DNA from 4 places in the Roseibium sp. RP-7 genome. Region 1 is predicted to be linked to each of the others. Evidence: predicted binding sites of a transcription regulator. Region 1 holds the regulator's gene; each other region holds the start of a gene.
What was found. The regulator PhoB, encoded in region 1, activates phosphate uptake and scavenging genes when phosphate is short. The targets are predictions, from matches to a motif close to TGTCATNNANCTGTCAT.

Region 1 (7,439 bases):
CGACAAGCTGATTGCCGAGTTCCAGACCGCCCTGCAATCTGTCCTCAGCCAGAGCGACAGCCCTCTGCTGATCGGCGGCAAATCGATGGGTGGTAGGGTCGCCGCGATGCTGGCGGGCGGCGGCTCGCTGCCCGGCCGCGCCAAGGGCGTTGCCTGTTTCGGCTACCCTTTCCACCCGACCGGCAAGGCCGATGCCGAGTGGCGGCTCCAGCCGCTGCAGGACGCCAAACGGCCGGTTCTGGTTCTCCAGGGCGACCGGGATCCGTTCGGCTCGAAGGCGGAACTCGATGAAGTCACCTTGCCAGCTCATGTCAGCCTTACTTATCTGGAAGACGGCAACCACGACTTCGGACCGCGCGGCAAGTCGCCGGCGACACTCGACGGCAACATCAAACTGGCAGCCGAAGCAGTCAGGGCATTCGTGGATCGGCTCACGAGTTAAGGCCCACTACATACCCCGACAAGCGCAGCGCAAGTCCAGGGCTCTGGCGCAAGGCAGCAAGGAAAAAAGCCCGGACCGTTTCCGATCCGGGCTTTTTGAATTTCACGACAGTCCGGCTTACTGGCCGGGCTTGCCGTCGAATTCGTAGCTGGTGCTGCAGAACTCGCAGGTGACGATGATCTTGCCGTCGACAGTCATGTGGTCGACGTCGTCGTCGCTGAACCCGGCGAGAACATTCTCGATCTTCTCGCGAGAGCAGCTGCACTTGTCGACCAGCGGCTGCGGCTCGAAAAGGCGGACGCCGCGTTCGTGAAACAGCCGGAAGAGCAGCATTTCCACGCTGACTTCCGGATCAGTCAATTCGACATCCTTGACCGTCTCGACCAGTACCTTGGCTTCCACCCAGGCATCGTCCTCGTCAATCTCGTGCGGGCTCGTGCCTTCCGGGGCATTGCCCGGATCAATGTCAGCCTGGCGCATGCGTTCCGGCGCTTCGGGCAGGAACTGGATCAGGATCCCGCCGGCTGTCCAGGTTTTCACGTGACCCTCGCCTTCCTGGCGGGTGAACAGTTCACCGACACCAAGACGAACTTCTGTCGGGATCTGCTCGGATCGCTCGAAGTACCGGCGTGCGACTTCTTCCAGCGACACACCATCCAGCTCCACCAGTCCCTGGTAGCGCTGCATGTGCATTCCCTGGTCGATGGTCATCGCCAGATGTCCGTGCCCGAGAAGGGCCTCCTGCGTTGCCTTGCCATCAGCCATCAGCGCTGCGACTTCTGCAGCATCGAAGGTTGCGCAGGCGCGGATTGCGTCGGGTGACTTGAAGTCGACGACCAGCATGGACACCGGCCCCTTCGTCTGCGTCTGCAGCGTGAAGCGACCGTCGAATTTCAGCGACGTGCCCAAGAGGCTGGTCAGAACGATCGCTTCCGCCAGCAGGCGCGAGACCGGTTCCGGATAGGCATGCCGGTCAAGAATTTTTTCCAGGACAGGACCAAGCGCGACCGCACGGCCGCGCACGTCGAGCCCTTCCACGGCAAAGGGCCGGACAGCGTCCAGCCCTGCAGGCGTAATGCCCAGTTCATCAAGATTAAGTGCCACTTGGCTTGCCTTATGCTGCGCCGAAGCACCAGGCCAGAATGCCCTTTTGGGCATGGAGCCGGTTTTCGGCTTCGTCAAACACAACGGAGTTGGGACCGTCCATGACGTCCGAGGTGACTTCCTCACCCCGGTGGGCCGGCAGGCAATGCATGAACAGGGCGTCCTGGTTTGCCTCAGCCATCAGGCGTTTGTTGACCTGATAGGCGCTGAGGAGGTTGTGACGCGATTCCGCATCGTCATCACCCATGGACACCCAGCAGTCGGTCACGACACAGTCGGTCCCCTTGACTGCCTCATATGGGTCCGTCGTGACCTGAATGGAACCACCCTTGGCACGAGCAGTTTCAATCAGGTCCATCGGCGGCGCCAGTTCGCCCGGCGTCGCGATGCGCAATTCGAAATCGAAGCGCGGCGCGGCATGAATCCAGGAAGCCAGCACGTTGTTGCTGTCACCGGTCCAGGCAACGCTCTTGCCCTTGATCGAACCGCGATGCTCTTCAAAGGTCAACAGATCCGCCATGATCTGACAGGGATGCGAGAGCTTGGTCAGACCGTTGATCACCGGCACTGTCGCATTGTCGGCAAGTTCACGCAGATCGTTGTGATCGAGGATGCGGATCATGATCGCGTCGACGAAGCGCGACAGAACCTGCGCCGTATCGGCGATTGTCTCTCCGCGGCCGAGCTGCATTTCCGCACCGGTCAGCATCAAGGTCTCGCCGCCAAGCTCGCGCATGCCGACATCGAAGGAAATGCGCGTACGGGTCGACGGTTGTTCGAAGATCATGGCCAGCACCTTGCCGGCCAGAGGACCCTGGCCGCGATGCACGCCGTTACGGCTCGACTTGATCTTCCGGCTGGTGTCCAGGATGGCGCGCAGTTCGTCGCCTTCGAAGTCCGTCAGATCCAGAAAGTTCCGGTAGGTTCCGTTTGCGGTCATCAGGCCGCTCCTTCCGCCAATTTCGCTTCCATGGCGACAGCAGCCTGTTCCAGGCGCTCGACAGCAATGGAAATTTCCTCTTCGCTCATGGTCAGCGGCGGCATGATGCGCACCACGTTATCGCCGGCAGGAACTGCCAGAAGACCGGCTTCACGGGCTGCAAGCACATAATCTGCCACCGGCACCACGCATTTCAGACCGAGCATCAGGCCGTTGCCGCGCACTTCCGCCAGAACGTCCGGATGACTATCCACCAGTCCGGCCAGCTTCTGCTTGAAGCTGAGCCCCTTCTGACGGACACCTTCCAGGAACCCGTCTTCCAGAACGACGTCCAGAACGGCATTGCCGACTGCCATGGCCAGCGGATTGCCGCCAAAGGTGGTGCCATGGGTCCCGGGGGACAGCGCCGCTGCCGTTTCTGCCGTTGCAAGACATGCGCCCATCGGGAACCCGCCGCCGATACCCTTGGCGATTGCCATCAGGTCCGGCTCCACGCCCGTCCACTGGTGAGCGAACAGCTTGCCGGTCCGTCCGACACCGGTCTGGATCTCGTCGAAGATCAGCAGAATGCCGTTGTCATCACAGATCTTGCGCAGCGCACGCAGGAAATCGGCCGGAATTTCGCGGATACCGCCCTCGCCCTGCACGGGCTCGATCGCGATCGCGGCCGTTTGCGGACCGATGGCATCTTTCAGCGCATCCAGGTCTCCTGCCGGCACCTGGTCGAAACCGGGAGCCTTCGGGCCAAAGCCTTCAAGATATTTCGCCTGGCCGCCAGCCGCGATGGTCGCGATGGTCCGGCCATGGAAGGCGCCTTCGAAGGTCACGATGTGGAACCGCTCGGGGTTGCCGTTGTCATAATGATAACGGCGCGCGCATTTGATGGCAGCTTCCATCGCTTCCGCGCCGGAATTCACGAACAACACCTTGTCGGCAAAGGTTTCCGCGCACAGGCGCTGCGCCAGCCGTTCGCCATCCGGGATCTGGTGCAGGTTGGAGGTATGCCACAGCTTGGCTGCCTGATCCTGCAACGCCTTGACCAGATGCGGATGGGCATGACCGAGTGCGTTGACCGCGATGCCGGAACCGCAATCGAGGAATCGTCGGCCATCGGTGGTAACCAGCCAGACGCCTTCCCCATGATCGAAAGAAAGGTTCGATCTTGCGTAATTTCCGAATAGTGCAGTCGCGGACATAACCTCGTTTGTCTCCTTTAAACGCCCCTGCTGTCCCCTGCGTCGCCCCGACGCCGGGCCGTCACCTTAAAAAGATGCCGAAGGGCCAAAACGCAACGTGCCGCCCCGATGAGGCGGCACGCAGCGGCTTTCTTATACACTGCCGGTACCATGCACTGTCAATGGAAATGGCGCACAAGACATTTCATGTGCCGCGGAGGGCGGATTTCATAAAATTCTCAATGACCTCGCCATAATTGGGGAAAAGTCGTTTCATCCCCAACTGGTTTGGGTCGAGTGGTTGCCTGACAAATTAACGTTATTGTAACCTCTCAGCAATCAGACACGAGATCTCGTGAGGCAAATCACCAAGAGGCACTAGATCTGCCAGCATTAAGCGTGCTTGCGCATGCTTAACACGGGGTTAATGGCCGCAGGACGGTCAAACTAAAGGGTGCGGCAATGAGTTGGACAAACGAACGAGTTGAGCTTCTCAAAAAGCTTTGGGGCGACGGCTTGAGCGCAAGCCAGATCGCAGGCGAACTGGGTGGTGTTACCCGTAACGCCGTGATCGGCAAGGTGCACCGCCTTGGCCTGTCCGGCCGCGCCAAGTCCACCTCTTCAAGCGCCAAGCCGCGCCGGCCGCGCACCGCAGCTCCTGCAACGGGTGCAGCGCCGAAGAAACCGACGACTTCACATCCGCAGTCGATCGGCGCGACGGCCCTGAAAGCAGACATCTCGCCTGCACCAGTGGTGGCCGCCAAGCCGCGCGTAGAGCCGATTGCAGAGCTCGTTCCGATCTCGCAGCGGGCTACCATCCTGACGCTGACCGAGCGGACCTGCAAATGGCCGATTGGCGACCCGGCGACCGACGACTTCTACTTCTGCGGCCGCCAGTCCGATGCCGGCGTCCCCTACTGCGCTCATCACTGCAAGATCGCGTATCAGCCGGTCGCCGACCGCCGCCGCGATCGCAAGACGATGGCTCAGGCAGGCTGATAGCCTCGCACCTAACCAATTCATGAGAAAGCCCGCCGATTTGGCGGGCTTTTTTTTGTTTGGGCCTTCCATTGACCAGATGCCCGACCCCGAACAGTGACCTCCCACGGCTTGTTCTCGGCACCGCTCCATGCCGTTTCCGTTCCATCAAAACATACCTTGTTTGACCGCTCCGCCACGACAGGGACCGAAGGATCAGCCCCGACACCGACACAACTGATGGGGTGGTCGCAGAAGAGAACCTTGCTCCGCGAAAGGCACATAACCGTTGAGAAACAAAAAGCCCGCTTGAAAGCGGGCTCCTTAATTCCATTCTGCAAGTTGCCCTCAGGCAGTGGCAGAGGTGAACTGGTCATTGAAGGCGTATCCGGCACCACGGACGGTACGGATAGGATCCTTTGCCTTGCCCTTGTTCAGAGCCTTGCGCAAGCGACCGACGTGAACATCGACAGTGCGTTCGTCCACGTAGACATCGTGACCCCAGACCCCATCCAGCAGTTGTTCGCGGGAGAAGACACGGCCAGGCGATGTCATCAGGAATTCCAGCAGGCGGAATTCCGTCGGCCCCAGGTGTATTTCCTTGGTGTTGCGGCGAACGCGGTGCGTTTCGCGATCCAGTTCGATATCGCCGGACCGCAACATGCTGGACACCACTTCCGGGCTTGCCCGGCGCAGGATGGCGCGCACGCGGGCCATCAATTCCGGTACCGAGAAGGGCTTGACCACGTAGTCGTCGGCACCGGTCGACAGGCCGCGGATGCGCTCTGCTTCCTCACCGCGTGCCGTCAGCATGATGACCGGCAGGCGTTCGGTATCCTCGCGCGCCCGCAGGCGGCGGCACAGTTCAATTCCGGACAGGCCCGGCAGCATCCAGTCGAGCAGCAACAGATCCGGCAGGCTTTCCCGCAGGCGGATTTCCGCCTCGTCACCCCGGACACAGGACTCGACCGAGTACCCTTCCGCTTCCAAATTGTATCTCAATAGAAGGCTGAGCGGTTCTTCGTCTTCAACGATGAGCACCTTCGGCATACATCTCGCTCCAATTACCGCAACCGGCGCCGAAGCGCCGGCCGTTAAGATCTTCTGCAAATCCGACGATTATCGGCGGGTCAGACCGCGCCTGTTTCGTCGACCTTTGCCCGGTCTTCCGGCAAACGCTCGCCCGTGACCATGTAGTAGACGTTCTCGGCGATGTTCGTCGCGTGATCGCCGATGCGCTCGATGTTCTTTGCGCAGAACAAGAGATGGACGCACTGGGTAATGACCCGCGGGTCTTCCATCATGTAGGTCAGGAGTTCGCGAAAGATCGACGTGTAGATCGCGTCGACTTCGGCGTCGGCTTCCTGAACCCGGCGGGCGGCTTCCGCATCCTTGCGGGCGTAGGCATCCAGCACCTGCTTGAGCTGCGAAAGAGCGAGTTCCGTCATGTGCTCCACACCGATCGCGAGCTTCTTGGACTGCAAGTCGCTGTCGATGGCGATGACGCGCTTGGCAACGTTCTTGGCAAGATCGCCAACACGCTCCAGGTCATTGGCAATGCGCGTTGCGGCGGTGATTTCACGCAGGTCCTGCCCCATCGGCTGGCGGCGGACGATCAGCTCGATCAGCTTCACTTCAAGTTCGTTGTAAAGGCTGTCCAGACGGACATCGCCCTTGATCGTCGCCTTGGCAAGCTCCAGATCCTGCGACACCAGAGCGGACACCGCATCGGCGAAAGCCTTTTCGGCAATACCACCCATTTCGGCAACCTTGCCGGCCATGGCCGTCAGTTCGTCATCGTAAGCCGAGACTGTATGTTCAGACATCCTGTGTCCCCTTCAGAAACCTAAAAAATGCTTAGCCGAAGCGGCCCGTAATATAGTCCTGCGTACGCTTGTCCTTCGGATTGGTAAAGATGTCCTCCGTCAGACCTTCCTCCACCAAAACACCCAGGTGAAAGAACGCGGTACGCTGAGACACACGGGCAGCCTGCTGCATCGAGTGGGTCACGATCACGATGGTGAAGTTTTCCCGCAGTTCGTCGATCAGCTCTTCCACCTTCGCGGTAGCGATGGGGTCGAGCGCCGAGCACGGTTCGTCCATCAGGATCACTTCCGGGCTGACGGCAATCGCACGGGCAATGCACAGACGCTGTTGCTGACCGCCCGACATGCCGGTGCCCGGCTCGTCCAGACGGTTCTTGACTTCTTCCCAAAGCCCGGCCTTCTGCAGGCTGGAGGCAACGATTTCATCAAGCTCGGACTTGTTGCGGGCCAGACCATGGATCCGCGGACCGTACGCAATGTTGTCGTAGATCGATTTGGGAAACGGGTTCGGCTTCTGGAAAACCATGCCGACCTTGGCGCGCAGCTGTACGGGATCGACCTTGGGATCGTAGATGTCCTCACCGTCGATCTTGATCGACCCTTCCACACGGCAGATGTCGATGGTGTCGTTCATGCGGTTGATCGTCCGCAGGAACGTCGACTTGCCACATCCGGAGGGACCGATGAAGGCAGTCACGGACCGCGGCTGGATCTCGATGTCCACGTCCTTGATGGCGTGGGTATCGCCATAATAGACCTGCACCTTGTTCGCGGAAATTTTGCTGTCGGTCATGGTTTTCGCCTGTTCAAAATTCGGCATCTCGTTCATCGGAGCAATCCTTACCAGCGGCGTTCAAACCTGCGGCGCAGGATGATAGCGATAATGTTCATGGTCATGAGGAAGACCAGCAGCACGATGATCCCGCCCCAAGCGCGTTCATAGAAAGCCGGGTCGGCGCGTTTCGCCCACTCGT
Region 2 (7,439 bases), 810 kb from region 1:
GCCCTCTGAACAAACAGCGCCCGCAACCGGTGGGAGGGTTACGGGCGCAGGGCACAGGGAGGGGTCCTGTGCGGGAGGAACGCAATCATGAACGCCCAAACGGCTCGGCCTGACTGGACCCGGCCATCATGCCTGTGCCCGGCTGAGCGCAAAAAGCACTCAGACAACACTTAGCGCAGGTAAAGGGCCGTCTTGCGACCGTTCTGGACTTCCTGAAGATAGAGCAGCTGGGCAACCAGATAACACTCGGACTGGTCGTCCAGATTGGCCTTGCGGCCACGACCGTCGGTCAGCAGCCAGGCATTGCCGGACTTGACCACATCGCATTCGATTGGTGCGGCGGCATCGAAACCGGCCTTCTTGAACAGCTCCGTACCGACACGGCTGCCGGTATCGTCGTCCAGACCCTTCATCGCCATGCGCAGGCTGCGATAGGCCTTGTGAACCGACAAGGTTGCGACGATGGCAGTGACGACTTCGTCGCCTTCCATGGCCGCAAAGCGCACAACGCCGCCTTCCTGCGGAATGATGGAATTGGAACAGGGTGTGCGCTGGACATCGCCAAGCGTGGTCCATTCGGAGCGCAACGTTACGGTTGCAGGCTGACGAAGGGCCGCCATTTCCTTGGTGAGCCGCTTTTCTGCAGTTTTTTGCGGATTCTTGGCGGTCCGATCCATACGGGCGGACACCCCGGCCACGGTTCCGCCGATGCGCAACCGGCGGAAGACGATGACATCGCGCATGAGATCGGTTCGCTCTACCCGCCAGCCGGCATCAAGCCAGGCGTTCTGGTGAACGAGACTGCCGCCGGAATTTGCCCACCATGTCCGGTGTTCCCGGGCGCTCTTGGGCAGCGACGAGCCTATGATATCTTCGACTTCGTTCAGCTTGGCCGCCCAGACAACATCTTCCAGTCGTGCCAAGTGTTCCCGCAGTGGTTCATATTTTGACATTTGCACAGCCTTTCCGGTAGCTATGCAAATATACACCTATAGCGCGAGCTGTCCAGCATAAATACGGAGGGGCCTTAACGGTACAGCGAGATCGGCGATCCGGTAGAGGTCTGACCGTTGAACTGGCCGGAAGCGCTGGAGTAAAGCTGTGCAACGATCAGGCCGGTGCCGTCCTTCAGAACCACCTGATTGCCACTCAGATCCCATGCAGAGATCCCGGACAGTACAGGCGAAGCACAACCTCTGGTATTTGCACGGTAGCCGCCGGACCATGTTGTCAGCGTCATGAAGGCCATGCAGTTGTCGCCAGCGGAGGTGATTTTCCAGCCACCCAGAAGGTCTGTCCGGCCAACTTCCTTGGCATCGGCAGGCGCTGCAACCGGGTTGCTGGCCAGGTCGGTCGGCTGAGCCGACGGATCGTTGAGACCGCCGGCCGGCGCGTTGGGATCAAGCGGTGCAAGCTGTCCCGAGCCTACGGGTGTAGTCGGGGTCGCCGGCAGCGGTTCGGCATAATTCCGGCCTCCGGACAATCTCTGGCAACCAGCTGCCAGGACCACCAGGCCGACGATCAAAACAAACTTTCCCGCGCGCATCATGACGAATCAATCCCTCACCTTCGTCCCAATATGGGAGCAACTCTTAGCCCACAATTTGTCGAAAATCCAAAATCCTGAGAATCGACCGTTTTCTGATCGCTCAGGCAACCCGGTTCGAGACGACTTTGCCTGCTGTTTTTGGCGGCTCCACAAGCCTGTCGATCGCCTCCGCAATCTTCTCGAAATAAGTGGCGCAGGCACCAAAACCATCCGGAAAAGGCGGTTTTGCGGCAATGTTCCACCAATGACTCGATGTCGTGGTCTTCCACTGCGGCGGCAGGGCTACCGGCACCTGGTCAGCGAGATAGACGACCCTGTCGGGAATTTCAGCATGCGGCATCAGGAAAATGTCGATCGGCTTGGGCGCAAGCCCTTTGGCATCAATTCCCCGTGCTGACAGTATCCGGCGCACATGCCGGCTCAGTTCCTGGGAAGGAGCCACACCTGCGGAGAACGCCCGCATCAGACCACCTGCCCGAAAATTCAGATAGGCTTCGGCCAGGGGCGACAGCAGGCTGTTGTCCGGACAGACGAACAGAACGGTTGTTTTCGACAAGGGGCATTCCTTCGCGGCTGCAGCCCATGCCAATCACGTCATGGGCGGCCTCCCCCTAGCGCCGGGACGGGAAGACTTTATGACAAACCCGGGGCAACATCGAAAATCATGAGGATATCTTCCACGAGCCTGATAGATATGCGCACAAACGCTCGCGTGCAGCCCGGTGCCCCGCTGCAGCCTCATTCCGGGTATTCGCGCAAGACCTGCAACACGTTCCTGAGGAGCCCACATGCCCGTCGCCTTCTGGTGTGTCCTTGCCGCCGCCATCCTGCCGCTGCTTTCCGTCTTTCCGGCAAAACTGGACAAGTCCTTCGACAACGCCCGCCCACGTGACCCGGACTATTGGCGAGACGGTTTCCGCGCCCGCGCACAGGGGGCACAGGCGAATGGCTTCGAGGCATTTCCCCTGTTTGCGGTTGCCGTTTTCGTTGGCCTCAACCAGGGCGGCGACCCGCACTGGATCGACAGGCTCGCCGTGCTTTTCGTGTTACTGAGGATCATTTATATCGGCTGCTACTGGGCCGACCGCGCCTCGCCGCGCTCGCTTGCCTGGGCAGCCTCCTTCTTGACATCGCTGGCAATTTTCACCAGTTCCCTATGGAGCTGAGCCGCCGATGGGCGGATTCCGATCCTGAAATTCGTACAACGATCATTTGCACCAAGAGGCTGATTTCGTTAACGATGCATCGGAGTGAGGCAGTAATCTCGTGGGCAGAGGTGCATTGTGCGGACGACCGACCAGACGACAGACACCTTGCCGACGCGCCGTCAGGCCGCGGCACAGAGGCAGATTTCTGAGCAGCATATCGTCGACCTTCTGATTGCCGAACGGGGCAAGCTGGTGATGGCCAGCCCGTGGTGGCCCTTCATCAGACCCTTCGCTCACAAGATCCTTCGCTACAAGTCCGCCGTCGAAATGGCCGACACCATTGCGCAGATGGAAGCGCTGGAGGTTTTTGCCCATTTGAGCGGATTGCTGTCGCTTGACGTCACCACGCTTGGCCTTGAACGGGTTCCGCAGGAAGGCCCCGTCGTTCTGGTGTCCAACCACCCGACCGGCATTGCCGACGGCATCGTCCTTTATGATGCGATCAAGTCCCGCCGGAACGATCTTGCGATCTTTGCCAACCGCGATGCCATCCGCATCAACCCGCGCCTTGCCGACATGATCATTCCGGTCGAATGGCGTGCTGACTTCAAGACCCGCGAAAAATCCAAGGAAACGATCAAGCTCGCCTCCTCCGCCTTTGCCAAGGAGCGGGTTGTGGTGCTGTTTCCCTCCGGGCGCCTGGCCTATTGGCACGACGGCAAGCTGACAGAACGGCCCTGGATGACGTCAGCCCTGGCGCTGGCACGCAAGAACAAGGCCCCGATCATTCCCATGCACATGGGCGGGCGCAATTCCGGCCTGTTCTATTTCCTTGCGAGAGTGTCGACCGAATTGCGCGACATGACGGTCTTCAACGAATTGCTCAACAAGGAACATGCCAAGTTCAACGTGCATTTCGGCAAGCCGATCCGGCCGGAAAAACTTGAAGGCGACCTTGGCGATCTGACCGAACAGATGCGCATTCACTGCGCCGAAACGCTGGCGACGGATCCGGACGCCGAGTTCTAGGTGCCAACACACCGCCTCCACGCGTCTCCTAAGCATCTGATTTTTTGATGCTCTGACCAGGGCCTGTACGTCATCCACAGGCGCGGTTCCGCCTTCATTGCCCTTCTTCCGCGAATAAGACATTGTGCGGGAGAATCAAAGGACCCGTCTCACCCATGCCCGTTTCGCCCGCTGTTGCCGCGGAGGAAGTCATTCCAGTGCAGCATGCCGTTGCTCCGACCGTGCGTCCGGAGCCGAAGCCGCTTGCGGTTCTGCAGAAGGTTTTCGGCTACAGCAGCTTCAGGGGCAAACAGCAGGCGGTGATCGAAACGCTTGTGGACGGCAACGACGCTGTCGTTCTGTTTCCCACCGGCGCAGGCAAGTCGCTCTGTTACCAGATCCCGGCACTGTGCCGGCGTGGGGTCGGCATTGTCGTCTCGCCGCTGATCGCACTGATGAAAGACCAGGTCGGTGCGCTTCGCGCTGCTGGCGTTCAGGCCGCGGCCCTCAATTCCACGCTGTCACCTGAAGAACAGGACGGCATTCGCAGTGCCCTGCGCCGCGGTGAAATCGACCTGCTCTACGTGACACCGGAGCGGCTGGGCACCGAGAGCTTCCGCAAGTTCCTGGACACGCTGCAGATTGCCCTTTTTGCCATCGATGAAGCGCATTGCGTCAGCCAGTGGGGACATGACTTCCGTCCGGAGTACATGTCGCTGTCCTGTCTGCGCGACCGCTATCCGGGCGTGCCGCGTGTGGCGTTGACCGCGACTGCCGACCCGCACACCCAAAAAGACATTCTGGCCCGCCTGCAGCTGGAAGACGCCGCCGTCTTTTCCACCAGCTTCGACCGGCCAAACATCCGCTACGAGATTGTCGAGCGCACCAACCAGCGCCAGCAGCTGCTGGATTTCCTGAAGAAGCACTCCGGCGAGAGCGGCATCGTCTATTGCCTGTCGCGGGCAAAGGTCGAGGATATCGCCGAATGGCTGACCTCTAAGGGCATCAGGGCCCTGCCCTATCACGCCGGATTGCCCGCGGAACAGCGCTCAGCCAACCAGGATGCGTTTCTGCTGGAAGAAGGGCTGTGCCTGGTGGCAACGGTTGCCTTCGGCATGGGTATCGACAAGCCGGATGTGCGCTATGTCGCGCATCTGGATCTGCCCTCTTCGGTCGAGGCCTATTACCAGGAAACCGGCCGCGCAGGCCGCGACGGCGCTCCATCCGAAGCCTTCATGGCTTACGGCATGGCCGATCTGGTGCAGCGCCGGCGCATGATTGCCGAGGGCGATGCGCCCGAGGAGGTCAAGCGCGCGGAAAATGCCAAGCTGAACGCGCTTCTCGGCATTTGTGAAACGGCCGGTTGCCGTCGTCAGGCCCTGCTGGCCCATTTCGGCGAGACCTACCCCAAACCCTGTGGCAACTGCGACACCTGCCTGTCCCCGGTGGAGACCTGGGACGGCACGGAAGCTGCCCAAAAGCTGATGTCGGCGATCTATCGTACTGGTCAACGTTTCGGCACGGCGCATGTCATAGATGTGCTTCTGGGCAAGACCAACGAGAAAAGCACCCGCTTCGGCCATGACACGCTGTCGGTTTTCGGAATTGGCCAGGACGTGCCGCAGAAGACCTGGCAATCGATTGCCCGTCAGCTTGTCGCCGCAGGCTACGTCGATGTCGACCATGCCCAGTTCGGTGCTCTGGTTCTGACGGAAAAGGCGCGAAGCGTCCTGCGCGGTGACGAGAAGCTCGCCTTGCGCAAGGACCGGAGCGCGGCTGGCCTGAAACGGACGAGTTCTTCACGTACGGCCTCCATCGCCGATGAACTGGACCATGAAGACAGGCTGCTGTTTGAACGCTTGCGCAGGCTGCGGACCCAGATTGCCCGCGATCAGGGCGTACCGCCCTATGTGGTGTTCACGGACGCGACGCTGGCCGGGATTTCCGCTGCGCGCCCGGTGACCGAAGATGCGCTGCTGGCCGTTTCCGGTGTCGGGCAGTCCAAACTTGAAAAATACGGTGAGGCGTTCCTCGAGCTGGTCGAGGCATTTGAAGCCGGCGTATGACCGCCACGATGGTTGCCGATGAAATCCGGTCAACCGTCCTGCTGCAGGCAGAGCTGATACACTCCGGCAAGGTCCGACAAGGTTTCTTCATCAGGATGCGACAGGAAACTGTCGATGATGTCCCTGAGCGCCAGATGCATGTTCCGGTGCTGGCGCAGACGCCTGTAGGACGAGCCGAGCTTGTAGATCTGTTCGATTTCCTCATGCGAGAAGAGGTCCAGACCCGCAATACCCAACACGACACCAAGATCAGCATTGGTGCGCCGCGTCAGGTTATGGGCAATCAGGAACCCGAACAGGCCGGTGACAAATCGGTTTTCGAAGCACAGTTCGTCAAAGTCCCGCTCGACCACTTTCAGCACGAGCTTCATGATCGACACGGTGGCAGCTGCCGCAAATTCGGTCGGTGTGTTGGTGTCACAGATCTCCAACCCTGCTGCTTCCAGCATGGCGGCGGTGGATCTTCGAAGGCGGTCTTCCGTCTCGACGGCTCTCAATTCAGAAATAAATTCCGGCTCTGCTGTAACGCGACTTCCAAACAAGCTCAGCATGTTAGCGTCCTTTCAGACGTAAGCCCACTGAAAGTATGTAGTGTACACCTTACCCTACGGCAAATTGATGCCTGAAAATTCGACGAAAATGCTGTTCTTTTGGGCCGTTCCCCGCGGAAACGGCCCATTTTCGAATGTTATGATCCTGCCTTGGGCAGCCCCTTGAAGGCTTCGCTGCCCCACACAGCCTTGACCTGTGCATCCCTGCCGCACCCTTTCCTGTAGCCTTTGTAGGCGTCGGCGCGGGTGACGTAGCCGAAGCGGGTGAGCGTACGAACCTGGCTCTTGTAATAGGCCTGGTGGTAGTCCTCGGCGGGCCAGAAAACGGCCGGAGCCTCGACCGGCGTTACGATCTTGCCGCCGAGTGCTTTTTCCGCCTTCGCGATTTCCGCCCTGGCCTGTTTCGCCTGGGTTTCGTCCAGAGGATAAATGGCGGTGGAATAGGCATGTCCCCGGTCGCAGAATTGACCGCCGGCGTCCGTCACATCAACGGTGCGCAGGAAGATCCCGACAAGTTCGGCGTAACTGATCTTGTTCTCGTCGAAATCGACCTTGACGACCTCCCGGTGACCGCCACGATCATAATCCTTGTAGGTAGGGTTCTGGGTCTCCCCGCCGGCATAGCCGGAAACGACATCTCGCACGCCGGGAAGTTTCTCAAGATCGGATTCAACGCACCAGAAGCATCCTCCGGCAAGCACCGCGGTTTCGGCCTGTGCGGTACCCGGTGGCATCGACGCCACGAGCGCGGCAAAGAAAGTGAGCGGGAGCAGGCGTTTCATGTCAGGTCCTCCAGGGAGCTGGTTGTGGTCGACCTTTCCCGGGGGATCAACAACCTGGTGATGATTGCGAAACCCCGACCGGAAAGACGACCAGCGCGCTTGGGTTTCGAGCTGTGGTCTTCGACTTTGAAATGCGCTTCATGGGTTGGAAGACCCGTGAAGGCACTTCGAATTCTACCCGAAAGAGGTAACGCGCCCGGCGGCTGAGACAAACTCAACTCCGCTCCCCAAACCAGCACATGCCCGTGAGCCTGGCGTGAGGCCCCTCATTTCGGGCAGCCAAAGCCATGACTGATCAGGCCGTTCTCAGGCCTCCCAGGTCTTGGCAGCCTCCT
Region 3 (7,439 bases), on a different contig from region 1:
CAGGTCAGCAGCTCTGAAGGCCGGTTGCAAGCGACTTGCTGAAAATGACGGTTACGAACCAGACCGGGCCGTGTCCGAGATGTTGCGCCCGATCGGGAAAAAAGACTTGCCTGTTGCTGATGAATCGAAATATCATGAATTATGGATATAAAAGATGCGCTGAGCGCTTTTGGGGCGCTCAGCCAGAAAACCAGACTGGAAGTCTTCCGGCTGCTAATCCGGGCTGGTGAGGCAGGAATGACTGCAGGCGAGATCGGTGAGGCGCTGGACGTTCGGCAGAACACCATGTCGGCGAACCTTGCTGTTCTGCTTCAGTCCGGGCTGGTCCGCAATGAACGCGAGGGGCGGTCGATCCGGTACTTCGCGGACCTTGACGGCATACGTGAGTTGCTGACGTTTCTGATGGCCGATTGCTGTGGTGGTCATCCGGAACTTTGTGCGCAGGTCATCGAGACGATTGCCTGCGGAGAGACCTGTTGAGGTCAAGGGGGATCAAATGTCCGGCGATGTCTACAACGTGCTTTTCCTGTGCACTGGCAATTCCGCCCGGTCGATCATGGCGGAGGCGATCCTGAACCGGGACGGGCAGGGCCGCTTCAGGGCGTTTTCTGCCGGGTCACAACCGGCTGGCGCCGTGCGTCCGGAAGCACTTGCCTTGCTCAGCAAGCTCAATTTCAAGACGGATGGGCTGCGCTCGAAGGACTGGGCCGAGTTCGCTGTGCCGGATGCCCCGGTCATGGATTTCGTCTTTACCGTTTGCGACAATGCGGCCAAGGAAACCTGCCCTGTCTGGCCCGGGCAGCCGATGTCCGCTCATTGGGGGCTGCCAGACCCCGCAGCGGTTGCAGGAAGCGACAGCGAACGGGCGGTCGCATTCAACGATGCCTTCCGGATGCTCAGCAACCGGATCTCGGTTTTCGTGAGCCTGCCGATGTCTTCGCTCGACCGTCTGTCCCTGCAGAAGAAACTCGATCAGATCGGGCAGTCCGCCGAAGAGCACGTGTAACGCTTCTCCGGCGGACTGGTTTCAAGGTTGTCGCGTCAGGCGACTGCCTGGCCCTCACGCGACGTGCGCAGGGTCAGCAGTGCGATGACCAGGGCGATGAGCGCACAGGCGGCAACCGCGCCAACCAATGGCAAAGCTGTCCGGTCGAAGAACGGGCTGCAGACGAGGATCATCACGCCACCGGCAACCATCTGGAAGGTGCCCCCGAGGGAGGATGCCATGCCGGCATGTTCGCCATGTTCTTCCAGCGCCATGACCATCACCGGAGCAATGACCTGTCCGAGGCAGGTGTTGCCGATGAAGAAGAGCGCCATCAGAACCGGCAGGTCGTCGATGCCGCTCCACACAAGAATGACCAGCAGAACGTTGGCTGCCGCAAATCCGCTGACGGCCCTCAATGCAACTCTGCCCATGCCGAAGCGCTCACCAAGCGAGGCGGCAAACTGGGAAGACGCAAAGAAGCCGATCGCGTTCAGCGCGAAAACAAGGCTGAAGGCTGTCGGCGTCAACTGGTACTGGGTCATGTAGACCAGCGGCGCTGCGGCGATGAAGACGAAGAAACTCGCCAGCGAGAAGCCACCGATCAGCGTCAGACCCATGAACCTGCTGTCACGCATCAGGTAGATGGCGCTGCGCAGCATTGCCGTCGGGTCGATCTTGCCCCGGCGCTCGGCCGGTAGCGTTTCGGGCAGCAGGAAGGCCATTTGCAGCATGGCGAGAAGGGAAATCACGCCCAGGGCCACAAAGATCAGGCGCCAACTGCCGAACTGGATGATCAGGCTGCCGGCGAGCGGTGCCAGCATCGGCGAAACGCTGAAGACCAGCATCACCAGAGCCATCAGCCTGGTCGCCTTTGGTCCGGTGTGGAGGTCGCGGACCACGGCCCGCACGATGACCATCGGCGCGCCGGCACCAAGCGCCTGCACGAAACGGCCGAATGTCAGGGCTGAAACGTCGACCGCAGTCGCGCACATGACCGATCCGATGAGGAAGACGATCAGGCCCAGGAAGGCGGGCAGCTTGCGTCCAAACCGGTCTGCCAGCGGACCGTAGATCAACTGGGCTAACCCGAAAGCGATGAAATAGACCGTGAAGGTCATATGAACCGCAGCGTCGTCCGTCTGCAATGCCTGCACGATTTCCGGCATGGCGGGCAGATAGAGGTCGATGGCAAATGGACCGACAGCAGCGAGAAGCCCCAGCACAATGGCGGAGCGGACAAAACCGATCTGCATTGGAAAATCCGATGAAAAATGCGCCGGAGGCACAAATGCGGGAAAGTCTGGAAGATGGAGGTGGCGGAGATCACCGCCCGGCCTTGATATGATGTAAGTGCTCGAAATGCAAATTCAAGGCTTGCTGGGTGTTGTCATGAAAGCTTCATGCAACTGTCACCGATATTGTAATCAGGGCCACTAGCTTGCGCGCACCATCAACCCGATATTTTGTGGGAGCGAGTGCAATGGCGGACCTTCGTGGGCGCTTTTTAAAAGGTGTCAGCCTTTCAGTCCTGTTCGGCCTTGGCGCCGTGTCGGCAGCACAGGCAGAGTATTTCGAGCGTATCAACACATTCCCGGTCTACAAGACCCTGCCGGAAGGCGTGGATCAGGCCACCGAAACCGTTGCCGAAATCATCTACGCCACGAAGGACGGCCGCACGCTCGTCTTCACCGACAGCCCGGGCGAAGCCATTGTTTTCGTCAATGCGGCCAACCCGCTGAACCTGCAGCCGATGGGCCGCACCGCGCTTGGTGGTGAGCCGACTTCGGTCGCCGTCGGCGAAACATTCGCCTATGCCGGCGTCAACACGTCCGAAGACTACGTCAATGCGTCCGGCCATCTGGCCGTGATCGCTCTCGACGGTCTTGGTATCACCGCGAAGTGCGATGCCAAGGGTCAGCCGGACAGCGTTGCCATCTCTCCGGACGGCAAGTTCGTTGCGATCGCCATCGAGAACGAGCGCGACGAAGATCTGAACGACGGCGTGATCCCGCAGATGCCGGCCGGCCATCTCGCGATCTTCGATCTGGACGAAACCGGCACGCCGACCAACTGTGACGCGGTCCGCATTGTCGACCTGACGGGTCTTGCAGAAGTCGCACCGACCGATCCGGAGCCGGAGTTCGTTTCGATCAACTCCCAGAACCAGGTTGTCGTCACGCTGCAGGAAAACAACCATATCGCCGTGGTCGATCTGGCCTCCGGTGAAGTTGTCAGCCATTTTTCCGCCGGTACGGCTTCGGCTGAAAACATTCCGGTGTCCAAGGCGCGCATGAGCGATGCCTCCGGTTCAACCGAAAACGTCAAGCGTGAGCCGGATGCGGTTGCCTGGATCGACGACGAGCGTTTCGTGACCGCCAACGAAGGCGACTACGAAGGCGGTTCGCGCGGTTTCACCATCTGGAACACCAAGGGCGAGGTCCTGTTCGACAGCGGCAACCAGATGGAACACCTTGGCATGGCCAACGGCCACTATCCGGCCAAGCGCGCGTCCAAGAAGGGCACCGAGCCGGAAGGTGTGACGGTTGGTGAATTCGGCGGTGAAAAGCTGATCTTCGTCAATTCCGAACGCGGCAACTTCGTTGCTGTCTACAAGGACACCGGCGCCGAGCCGGAATTCGTCCAGTTCCTGCCGACACACGTCGGTCCGGAAGGCTCACTTGCGATCCCGAGCCGTGACCTGTTTGTGGTTGCCAACGAGGTCGACAGTGCGGAAGACAACGTTCGCGCGCAGGTCTCCCTCTACAAGTTTGGTGCGGACGCTCCGTCCTACCCGATGGTCGTGTCCGAAACCGACCCGGAAAAAGGCGCGCCGATCGGCTGGGGCGCACTGTCCGCACTGGCTGCAGACCCGGAAGACGGCAACAAGCTCTACGCCGTTAGCGACAGCTTCTATGACGACGCCCGCATCTACACGCTGGACATCTCTTCCAAGCCGGCAAAAATCGTTGCCTATGCAACCGTTCAAGGTGGCAATCAGGCAAAACTGGACCTGGAAGGCATCTCTGTTTCCAAGGATGGCGGCTTCTGGCTGGCTTCCGAAGGCAATCCGGACAAGGAACTGCAGCACCTGCTGCTGAAAGTCGGTACCGACGGTCAGGTTCAGGAAGAAATCACGCTTCCGGAAGAGCTGAACGCCCAGTCCGCACGTTTCTCCTTTGAAGGCGTTGCCGAGTTCGAAATGGACGGCAAGACGCTGGTGGCCGTCGCCGTTCAGCGTGAATGGAAAGACGACCCGAAGGGCATGGTGAAGCTGGCTATCTACAATCCGGCCGACAAGTCCTGGGGCTTCGTTCACTATCCGCTCGACAAGCCGAAGAGCGCAGCCGGCGGCTGGGTCGGCCTGTCGGAAATCGTCTCCATGGGCGACGGCAAGTTCGCCATTCTGGAGCGCGACAACAAGGGTGGTGAAGACGCAGCCATCAAGCAGATCACCACGACCTCCCTGGAGGGGGTGACCCCGGCTGCCTACGGATCTGAGCTCCCGGTGGTCCAGAAGCGTTACGCCATGGATATCCTGCCGGCTCTGGCTGAAGGCAAGGGCTGGGTTCTCGACAAGCCGGAAGGCCTGACGATCACGGCCGATGGTCGTCTGATCCTGGTCACCGACAATGATGGTGTCGACGATGCACCGGGTGAAACCCGACTGATCGACCTCGGCCCGGCAAGCCGCCTGAACTAAGGCACTTCAGACAAAGGTCCTCCCAAGACCTGAGCGAAGGTCCGGCCGCTTTATGCAGCCGGGCCTTTCCTTTTCTGCATTGCCATTCTTATGCCGTGAAACTTCGTCTTTGCCAGTGCCACAGGGCGGCAAGACCGTGCAGTCCGATGAGTGCTGCAAGCAAAAGCGCCGCGGCATGGTGCAGGCCTGCCGGTGGCAATCCGGCGAAAGCCGCAAGTCCCGGCAATGTGCCATTCGCAATCTTTTCAAGGCTACCGGATATGGCGATCATGCCGATACCGCTGACCAGGAGCAGCAGCGGTATGAGGCGCAAGGCGGCGTGGACGCCCTTGCCGATAGCTTGCTGCAACCCGGAATGAACGGCGAACACCGGCTGAGGGCCCCCCTTTGCCAGCCAAAAGATTGTGCGGACAAGAGCGAGCAGGCCCGCAGACAAGCCAAGTCTCAGATGGGTTTTCAGAAGGTTTGGCGAAAACGGTTCGTTGTTCGTCAGGGCATAGCCGGTAGCCAGGGCGCTGATGGTAAGAGCGGCAATCGTCCAGTGCAGCAGCCTGTTTCCGGTTACGGGCAAGGCCGCCATCACTCATCCTCCCGAATGACGGTGTAGAGCGCGGCATGAAAGCTGATGCCCTTGAATTCCGCGACGATGCCGCTTTTGCCGAGCTTCTGAATGGCGGCCTGATACGCATCTGGACTTTCCCAAAGCGCGATGTTGACCAGCTGGAACTTCGCCTGCGGAGACAGGGACTGGTGCAGGCGCGTGGTGATGTAGCCAGGCTGCTCTTTCAGGAAGTCGCGCGCCTGTTCCCAGCTGCGAACTGCGTCGGCAAGACGGTCTTCGGGAACTTCGAAGGAATTGATCAGCGTTACCGGGGTGTTGGTGTTGATTTCACTCGCCATGGCGGAGACTCCCAGGTTGGCGGTCAGGAAGGAAAGTGCTGCCAGATGAATGGCACGACGTGTCCAGAGTGATGTCATTTCGAACTCCTAATTATATAGCAAGCTATGTTTATTTATATAGGGTGCTATCTATCGTATATGCAAGGGATGACCTTCGAAAAAGATTCCTCCGCCGGGTATCTGGCAAACCACATGGCACGGCTGTTTGCCGCCGGTCTCCATCGCCGTATCCGGCCGCTAGGCCTTTCGCCGGGCCAATTTCCGGCACTGGTCGCCCTTTGGGCAAAGGAAGGACGCACGCAAAAGGAACTCGTGCAGTTGCTTGATATCGAACAGGCAACGCTGGCAAACACCCTGGCCCGGATGGAACGGGACGGCTTGATCACCCGTCGGGCGAGTGAAGAAGACGGCCGGGTTCAGGAAATATTCCTGACCGACAAGGCCAAGGTTTTGGAAAAGGAAGCCATCGCGTCTGCGATTGCCCAGAACGGAGAGGCGCTGGAGGGGTTTTCGGAACAGGAAAAGGCACAGTTCCTGGATTTCATGCACAGAGCCATTTCAGCCATGCAGAAAGCCCAGACCGGCAGTTCCCGATGAGTGCCAGCTTGATGGGCCTGTTCGGCATCTCCTTTCTGGCTGCCACCCTGCTGCCCGCCCAATCCGAACTTGGCCTTTCCGGCCTGATTGCGCTTGGAACGGAACCCGTCGTTCTGCTGGTTGCGGCGGCAAGCCTTGGCAACACGCTCGGATCAATGGTCAACTGGGGTCTCGGCAGGGCAGCAACCGCCTGGTCGACCGCTTCCTGGTTTCCGGTCAAGCCTGACAAGCTCGCCAAGGCAACGGGCTGGTATCACCGCTATGGACGATGGAGCCTGCTGCTCAGCTGGGCGCCGATTATCGGCGATCCCCTGACATTGGCGGCAGGTGTGCTCAAGGAACCCTTCTGGAGCTTCACCCTGCTGGTCGCAATTGCAAAGACAGCACGCTATGTCGCTGTCGCGTTGATCACGTTGCAGGTTATCTGAGGCTGCGGGCCAGCCGGGGAATGCGAAACCTTCGCTGCGCGGGACGCTTAACCCTCAAAACGCTCGATCAGATCCCACTTGTTGCCGAAGGGGTCCTGGAAGACGGCTACTTTGCCATAAGCCTCATGGCGCGGTGTCTCCAGAAAGGTGACGCCGGCCGTGAGCATCGCCTGATGATCGCGATCGAAGTTGTCGGTGTGCAGGAACAGGAACACACGGCCGCCGGTCTGGTTGCCGATGGCGGCGTGCTGATCGTCACCGTCGGCTTGCGCCAGCAGGAGGCGTGTCTCGGAGCTGCCCTTGGGCGCAACCAGTACCCAGCGTTTGCCGCCGCCAAGGTGGGTGTCTTCGACCAGGTCAAAGCCAAGCTTGCCGACATAAAAGTCGATACCCTGGTCATACTCGGGCACGATGAGGGCGATCGCTCCAATCATCTGTTTCATGGCAGGCCGTTTCCTACTGCGCGCGCCGATAGACGGATACGTTCGTGTAGCTTGCAACGTCGACCAGGTGGACGGTTTGCGTAACAGTCAGCGTTCTGCCGTCGTCAGACAGTTCCCGGTCGGCTTTCATGATCGTCAGCCCTCCGCGGCGGGCTTCCGAAATGAGGTTGCGATCTCCCTGGAACACGAGACGCATGGCATCGACCAGGCCGCTTTTGCCAAGACGCACTTCCGGGCCGTCCGGCATTGCCTCGAAAGTGTCGTTGGTGACTTCACCGTCGGAGGCCACCTGGTTCATCGTGAAGACGGCGACGCCGAAGTTCTCGTCAATCTTGAGCGTGGCGCTGCGTGGCGGTTCGCCTTGTTCGAAGTCGCTTTCCTCC
Region 4 (7,439 bases), 1.0 Mb from region 1:
GAACCTGCAGCGCACCGGCCTTGCCGCCCGATGTGTCAGGGTGCGTGCATCGGACGTACCGGTTCTCGAACTGGAAAACCCCGAGAGCGATGCCCGGCACAAGATCGAGGCGGAAATCCAGGCCGCTCTGAGACTGGACGGCATCGGCGCAATCGCACTCGGTTGCGCCGGCATGGCGGATCTGGCCGCCGACCTGACGGCGCAATTCAAGGTACCCATCATTGATGGTGTGGCGTCCGCTGTGCGTCTTGCAGAGGCGATCACCGCCTAGGCGTCTCCGCGCCTGCTAGTGGTCCAGAATGACGTCCGCCTCCGTGCGGAAGCTTTCCACGGCGGAAAAGAAAACGTCGAACAGCATGCTGCGCTCGTCGCCGAGCGAGAAAACCACTTCCTCGTATTGGCGTTGCATGTCCGAGACCGGAACCCGGTGAACGACATCGGTTCGCCCGGTTCCGAATCGCCACATGAAACCGACCCCGAGGCCATTGACCACGGCTTCATAAACCGCGTCACGGGTGTCCAGTGTCAAAAGAGGCGAAGGCTCGAACCCGGCAGAACGAAAGGCCCTGTCGACCACCCGTTGGGTGGAGGATCCCCTTGTCCGGAAAATCAGGGGTTCGGCCATCAGCCGTTCGCAGGTCACGGCCGCCTCCCGGGAAAGCGGACTGTCGGGATGGACGATGGCAACGACATTTTGCCTTGCAAGCAAGGCACGCCGGAAACGGCCATCCGCAGGCACATCCGGCAGCACACCGATGTCGACTTCGCGGGTCAGCACTGCCCGCGTGATCCGCTCATGCGAACCTGTTTCCACCGCGATTTCGATGCCCGGATGCCGCTTGAGAAACTGCGCGATCAACGCCATGCCCGGCATCGAATTTCCCAATCCGATTTTCAAACGACCATTCAGCAAGGTGTTGTGGCGGGTCAAAAGCCGTGTTGCTGCGCGTTCGGCTTCTGCCATTCGTTCGGCGACGTCGCATAGCTCGTTGCACAGGGGGGTTGGCGACAAGACACCGTTTTTCCGGTCGAACAGGCGTACGCCGAATTCCGCTTCAAGGTCTTTCACATGACGCGCGACGGCCGGCTGCGAAATCTTCAGCGCCCGTGCCGCTGCAGCATATGAGCCTCCGGACGCGACCGCGTTCACGGCCCGAATGCGCGACAGGGAAAGTGTCATTCCAGGTTTTCTCCGATTAGCAAAGCCAAAGGTTTGATCACCTCAAACCATAGGTTCGCTCTGTTACGGCAGCGTCACAGAGTGACGACAATTTGATTGCGATTTCAGCGGGCCACGCCAACGGAGCACGGCCCTTCCTGACCAGAACAATCCGCCTGCCGTACCGGCGGATCCTAAATGCCAATCGGTGGTACCGAAAGGCAACCGGACAGATATGGACTTCGCAATGCGGGCTCGCAAAACAACAACAATTCAATGGCTTGGCGCCGCGGAGGTTGACGGTTATGCCGCAATCCTGTGCGATATGGACGGTTGCCTGATAGCCGCCGGACGAGCATTGCCGGGCGCAGAAGATTTTGTCCGGGCTGCCGGCAAAAGGGTATCGATCGTTTCGAACAACTCGGCCGACACATGCGTCACGCTATCGGCAAAACTGAACGCAATCGGCCTGCCTTTGCCGCAGGAAAGCATCTTTCTTGCAGGTGAGCTGGCTGTGCGCACGATCGCAGCGGAACGTCCGGGCGCGCGCATCCATGTAATTGCCGAACAGCCGCTTCACGCTCTTGCAACAGAGCTCGGCCTTGAGCGCGCAAACGATCGGACAGACGTCGTCCTGCTTGCCCGGGATACAAAGTTCACCCTGACCGGACTGGAAAAGGCCTTGCGACTGCTGGAGCAAGGCGCAGAGCTGGTCGTGACCAATCCGGATCTTTCCCACCCGAATGCGGACGGTCGCCCGGTGCCGGAAACCGGCTCCCTGCTTGCAGCCTTCAAGGCGTGCTGTCCGGAGATCGCGCCAAGGGTTATCGGCAAACCTCAGCCGTTCCTCATCGGCGCGGCACTCGAAGCTGCGGGCGTTCCGGCGAGCGAGGCTGTCTTTGTGGGCGACAACGCCGCGACCGACGGTGCGGCGGCAACCCTTGCCGGTCTCGATTTCATTCACCTCGTCGCAACGCCCTCGCCGCTCGCGAACGGCGCTCCGGTGGAAGACAAGTTACCGCTCGCTCACCCGTCGTCAGTGGAGGCGAGCGCATGCTGACCTACGTTCTGCGAACCCTCTTGCGGATGGCGATCACCCTGTTCCTCATCGTGACGCTCGTCTTCTTCGCCACCAGGCTTTCCGGAAATCCGGTCGACTTCGTTCTCGGCGAAGGCATCACCAAGGAAGACCGGGCCCTCCTGATCGCTTACTACGGTCTGGATTCATCCATCGGCACTCAGTACTGGCGCTATCTCAGCTCGGTGTTTTCGGGCGAGTTCGGACTGTCCTTCCTGGAAAGGCGGCCGGTTTCGGAAATCGTTCTCGAACGTGCCTGGCCATCCTTGAAACTGCTGCTGAGCGCCGTCTGCTTCACGCTGATAGTGTCCATACCGCTTGGCATTCTGGCCGCCATCTACCGCACCAGCATCATCGGCAGCGTGGTGATGGTGATCGCCTTTCTCGGATATGCCGTGCCGTCCTTCATCATCGGCATCCTGCTGGTGCTGATCTTTGCCTACACGCTCAACTGGCTTCCCGTCATCGGTGATGGGACGGCGCTGCATTTCATCATGCCGACGCTTGCCATTTCCGGCACGCTGGTTGCGGCGATCACCCGCTTCACCCGCAACGCCATGCTGGACGTGCTCAGCCAGGACTACATGCGCACAGCCCGTGCCAAGGGCCTGCCGGAGTGGATCGTCATCCTGAAGCACGGACTGCGCAACGCGTCGATCACGCTGCTTTCCGTGGTCGGACTACAGATCGCCAGCCTCGCGGCGGCGGGTAGCGTTGTCGTGGAATCGATCTTCGCATGGCCCGGTATCGGCGATCTCCTCGTCCGGTCCGCCATCCTGCGTGACTACCCCGTCCTCCAGTTCGGTGTCCTGTCCGTCGCTGTCGCGGTCATCGTGATCAACGCAGTGGTCGACATCGCCTACGCCTTCGCGGATCCGCGCATCCGCCTTGCCAAGGGATAAGCGCATGACCGAAGCAACGCACAACCTGTCTTCGCCGCGTAATACCGGCACAAGAACATACCGTCTGCCGATCTGGTCGGATGCGAACTGGATTGTCCGGATTGCGCTTCTCATCGGCCTGATCCTGGTCGTGACGGCACTTGCCGCCCCCTGGGTTGCCCCCTTCGACCCGAATGCCCAAAGTCTCATTTCCCGGCTGCGTCCGCCAATCGGGTTCGAACGCTACAAGGACGGCTTCTATTTCGGCACCGACGAACTCGGCCGGGATATCTTCTCCCGCTGCATCTACGGTCTGCGGCTGACCTTCGCACTCGCCCTTGCGGGAGCCGTTATCGGTCTACTGATCGGCGGTACATTGGGTCTGATGGCCGGCATCATCGGCGGTGTTTTCGAAGAGGTCATCATGGGCCTGGTCGACGCGCAGATCGCCATTCCCTTCACCCTGATTGCCCTTCTCATTCTGGCAGTCATGGGCTCATCCCTGGACGTGATGATCCTCGTGCTCGGTGTCTACGGGTGGGAGCAATACACGCGGATCGTGCGTGGTGAAGTGAAGAAGCTGATCCAGATGCCCTTTGTCGAAGCGGCACGTGCAGCAGGTGCTACGCCGCTCCGGATTGCGGTGAGGCACATCCTGCCCAATGTCGTCTCGCCGATCGTCGTCCAGTTCACACTGAACTTTTCCAACATCGTCATCCTGGAATCGACCCTGTCTTTCCTCGGTCTCGGCGTTCAACCGCCAACCGCAACGCTCGGATCGATGGTCGGCATCGGCCGCGACTATCTGCCGACGGCCCCCTGGATCGTTCTCGCCCCCGCGATGGTGATCCTGCTCCTCACATTCGCAGTCCAGATCCTTGGCGACTGGCTGCGCGACAAGGCGGATGTCCGTCTCAGGTCCCGCTGACCGAACCCAACCACAGAAGCCGGAACGGCCAACGCTCCACCCTAGCAGCCTTGGAGGCTCGATATGACCAAACTACTGGCAACCACCGCTCTTGCTTCGCTCATGGCGACAAGTGCCTTCGCAACAGAACTCACCGTTGGTGCAGCCAACGTGTCCAGCTACCTCGATCCGGGTCGCGATCACTCTAATGTCGGCTCACAGTTCTACTACAACGCGTTCGATACGCTGATCGCAAAGAACCACGACACCACCGACACTGAATGGCAGCCTGGCCTTGCGACAGAGTGGAAACTTGTCGAACCGACGATCATGGAACTGAAACTGCGTGAAGGCGTGAAGTTCCACAATGGTGCCGACATGACTGCCGACGATGTCGTGTTCTCGCTGAACCGGATGTATCAGGCCGACTTCCCACCCTATCAGGTGCGTGCCCGGGACCGTCTTGAAAACTTCGAGAAGGCCGAGAAGGTCGACGATCTCACCGTGCGCATCCATGCAAAGCGCCCGGAGCCTCTTTGGGAAACACTGCTGAACCTGCAGCAGGTCATGATCATTCCGGAAGCTTACACCAAGAGCCTTGCAGGCGACCCGGACAAGCTTGAGCATGACGACTTTGAAGCCTTTTCCCTGAAGCCGGTCGGCACAGGCCCATACAAGGTTGCCGAATTCGTGCCGGGCGAAACAGTGGTCTGGGAACGTTTTGACGACTTCTGGGGCGAAAAGGCACCGCTCGACAAGGTCACTGTCCGGCATATGCCGGAGACTGCTTCACGCATCACGGCCCTGAAAACAGGTGAAGCCGACATCGTCACCAACATCGCACCTGACCAGCTTCAGCTGATCGAGAACGATCCGGACATGAAGGCCGCCGGCAGCGCCACTGCCCTCTTCCACGTCATGATCATGAATGTGAACCATCCGAAACTGAAGGATGCCCGCATCCGTCAGGCCCTGTCGCTCGCCATCGACCGTGACACGCTGAACGAAGCCCTGTGGGGTGGCAAGGCCGTGGTTCCGTCCACGCACACGCTTGCGGAATTCGGCGAATTGTACCAGCCGGAGCTAACCACCTTCGAATACAATCCGGAGAAAGCCAGGGAACTGCTCAAGGAAGCAGGTTACGACGGCTTCGAAATCACCTACGACACCGCGCCGGGCTACTACACCAACGGCCTTCTGGCGGCCCAGGCCATCATGGAGATGTGGGCGGAAGTCGGTATCAAAGGCAAGGTCAACGTCCAGGACAAATGGAGCGGCAACTCCCCTGACATGATGACCCGCAACTGGTCCAACCCGATGTATTTCGCCGACCCGTTCGGCAGCTTCGGCGTCATGTGGGCTCCGAATGGTCCGTCTGAATCCGAAGGCCGTTTCAACACGGACGAAGACTACGCCAAGAGCTGGGAGCAGTTCCGCTTTAACGGTGATGTCGAGTTGCGTCGCGCGGCCTATGCGGAGCTGATGGAGCGCATCAAGCAGGATCCGCCGGTGCTGCCGCTGTATCGCCCCTATGAAAGCTGGGCGATGAAGACCAACGTCAACTGGGCTCCCAAGCCGGGTCACATTCCCTACGTGCTCGACTTCCGCGCCGGCTCCATTTCGTTCAACTAAGCAAAAAAGCGCCGCCGGTACACCGGCGGCGCTCTCCCTACCCTTTGTTAAATTCAGGAAATTCAACGTGTCCGTACGCATTGCTGTTGTCGCCGACATCCACCACGGCAAACCTTCCGCGACCAAGCGCGGTGACACTGCCCTCGACCTGATGGCCGAGTTTGCCCGTTTCGCCAACGATGCTGCCCCCGATTTCGTCGTCGATCTGGGCGATCGGATTTCCGATATGGACCGCGACACAGACCTTCAGCTGGAACGCGAAGTCGCCGACGCCTTCAAGGCCGTCGATGCTCCGGTCCACCACATCAATGGCAATCACGACCGCGATCACCTGGATGTTTCGGACAACGAGGAAATCCTCGGTCAGTCCCTCGCCAACGTGACCTTCGATGCAGGTGACTGGAGAATTGCTCTGTGGCGCGCAGACAGCAAGATCCATCGGACGCCGGAGCATTCCGGGTTCATTCTGCATGAGGCCGATCTCTTGTGGCTGTCACGCGTTGCACAGAACACGGACAAGCCTCTTCTGGTGCTCAGCCACGTTCCCGTTTCCGGTCATGGCCAGATCGGTAACTACTACTTCGAACGCAATCCGTCAGCTTCGACCTACCCGATGGCAGAACGTGCCCGCGCGGCACTGGCGCAGTCCCGGCAGCCGGTGGTCTGTCTGTCCGGCCACGTTCACTGGAACACAATCACCACGGTGGACGGCATTACCCATCTGACACAGCAGTCGCTCACCGAAAGCTTCACCACCAGGGGCCAACCTGCCTGTGCCTTCGGTTTGCTTGAGCTTGACGAAACCGTCTCCTGGCAGGTGCAGGGCCTCGACCCGATTGCCCATTCGTTCAAGCCTCATGCCGACCGCTGGACACCGCCGCTACCGGACTTCAACCAGCATCCGGAATTTGCCGCAAGACGCCGCGGAGACCTCAAATGACCCAGCCGGTACTGGACGTTCAGGACCTCAGGATTTCTTTCGGTGCTCATGAAGCCGTGAAAGGAATTTCCTTTGCAATTCATGCGCGCGAGACACTTGCGCTGGTCGGAGAGTCCGGTTCCGGCAAATCGGCCACGGCACTTTCCATCCTGCGGCTGATCGAACGAGAAGGTGGAACGATTGGCGGGGGCAGCATCCGCCTGAACGATGGTGATCGCTCCCATGACTTGCGAAGCCTGTCGGATGCACAGCTGACAGCTCTGCGCGGCAATGCCATTTCCATGGTTTTTCAGGAGCCGATGACCTCACTCAACCCGGTTCTGAAAATCGGCGACCAGGTTGGCGAGGTCTTCATTCGCCACCGGAAGTTCGACAGGCGCAAGGCCATGCAAGCCGCGGAAGAAGCCCTCGATCAGGTGCGCATTCCGGATCCGGCGCGGCGGCTGCAGCAATATCCGCACGAACTTTCCGGCGGCCTGCGTCAGCGGGTGATGATTGCTATGGCGCTCGCCTGCAGGCCCAAACTGCTGATCTGCGATGAACCGACAACGGCTCTGGACGTCACCACCCAGGCGGAGATCCTGACACTGATCCGGAACCTTCAGGCAGAGATCGGCATGGGCGTTCTGTTCATCACACACGACATGGGCGTCGTTGCCGAGATTGCCGACCGGGTCGTCGTGCTTCGCAACGGCGAAAAGATGGAAGAAGCCAGCGTACACGATCTTTTCGAAAGGCCGAAGGCTGCCTACACAAAGGCGCTGATGGCGGCAACGCCGAAACCGGGTTCTGGAACCAGCACGCAGGAGGCCGGGACCGAGACAGTGCTGGATGTTGAGCAA

Region 2: ACVDG9_RS01615 (arsenate-mycothiol transferase ArsC) is a predicted target of PhoB. The motif match lies at 2,174-2,190, and genes of this name have one in related genera.
Region 3: ACVDG9_RS23280 (esterase-like activity of phytase family protein) is a predicted target of PhoB. The motif match lies at 2,374-2,390, and genes of this name have one in related genera.
Region 4: ACVDG9_RS09970 (HAD-IIA family hydrolase) is a predicted target of PhoB. The motif match lies at 1,254-1,270, and genes of this name have one in related genera.

What each region holds. Positions count from the first base shown of each region.
Region 1 is NZ_JBRKQA010000001.1:1,172,215-1,179,653, reverse strand. Features, by position in the region: gene ACVDG9_RS05380 (alpha/beta family hydrolase) at 1-442, shown strand, start outside; gene ACVDG9_RS05375 (Hsp33 family molecular chaperone) at 560-1,546, opposite strand; gene argF (ornithine carbamoyltransferase) at 1,557-2,486, opposite strand; gene ACVDG9_RS05365 (aspartate aminotransferase family protein) at 2,486-3,682, opposite strand; gene ACVDG9_RS05360 (GcrA family cell cycle regulator) at 4,124-4,660, shown strand; gene phoB (phosphate regulon transcriptional regulator PhoB) at 4,988-5,689, opposite strand; gene phoU (phosphate signaling complex protein PhoU) at 5,770-6,465, opposite strand; gene pstB (phosphate ABC transporter ATP-binding protein PstB) at 6,497-7,258, opposite strand; gene pstA (phosphate ABC transporter permease PstA) at 7,306-7,439, opposite strand, start outside.
Region 2 is NZ_JBRKQA010000001.1:357,444-364,882, reverse strand. Features, by position in the region: gene ACVDG9_RS01625 (DUF7662 domain-containing protein) at 171-953, opposite strand; gene ACVDG9_RS01620 (protease inhibitor Inh/omp19 family protein) at 1,028-1,549, opposite strand; gene ACVDG9_RS01615 (arsenate-mycothiol transferase ArsC) at 1,650-2,105, opposite strand; gene ACVDG9_RS01610 (MAPEG family protein) at 2,338-2,715, shown strand; gene ACVDG9_RS01605 (lysophospholipid acyltransferase family protein) at 2,833-3,726, shown strand; gene recQ (DNA helicase RecQ) at 3,882-5,771, shown strand; gene ACVDG9_RS01595 (hypothetical protein) at 5,801-6,322, opposite strand; gene msrA (peptide-methionine (S)-S-oxide reductase MsrA) at 6,460-7,104, opposite strand; gene ACVDG9_RS01585 (VOC family protein) at 7,411-7,439, opposite strand, start outside.
Region 3 is NZ_JBRKQA010000003.1:114,425-121,863, reverse strand. Features, by position in the region: gene ACVDG9_RS23295 (ArsR/SmtB family transcription factor) at 142-480, shown strand; gene ACVDG9_RS23290 (arsenate reductase ArsC) at 497-1,006, shown strand; gene ACVDG9_RS23285 (multidrug effflux MFS transporter) at 1,042-2,241, opposite strand; gene ACVDG9_RS23280 (esterase-like activity of phytase family protein) at 2,469-4,688, shown strand; gene ACVDG9_RS23275 (cytochrome b/b6 domain-containing protein) at 4,777-5,268, opposite strand; gene ACVDG9_RS23270 (antibiotic biosynthesis monooxygenase family protein) at 5,268-5,666, opposite strand; gene ACVDG9_RS23265 (MarR family winged helix-turn-helix transcriptional regulator) at 5,727-6,185, shown strand; gene ACVDG9_RS23260 (YqaA family protein) at 6,182-6,613, shown strand; gene ACVDG9_RS23255 (VOC family protein) at 6,661-7,056, opposite strand; gene ACVDG9_RS23250 (hypothetical protein) at 7,070-7,439, opposite strand, start outside.
Region 4 is NZ_JBRKQA010000001.1:2,181,786-2,189,224, reverse strand. Features, by position in the region: gene ACVDG9_RS09980 (aspartate/glutamate racemase family protein) at 1-271, shown strand, start outside; gene ACVDG9_RS09975 (LysR family transcriptional regulator) at 287-1,180, opposite strand; gene ACVDG9_RS09970 (HAD-IIA family hydrolase) at 1,407-2,219, shown strand; gene ACVDG9_RS09965 (ABC transporter permease) at 2,213-3,139, shown strand; gene ACVDG9_RS09960 (ABC transporter permease) at 3,144-4,046, shown strand; gene ACVDG9_RS09955 (ABC transporter substrate-binding protein) at 4,110-5,657, shown strand; gene ACVDG9_RS09950 (metallophosphoesterase family protein) at 5,725-6,597, shown strand; gene ACVDG9_RS09945 (ABC transporter ATP-binding protein) at 6,594-7,439, shown strand, end outside.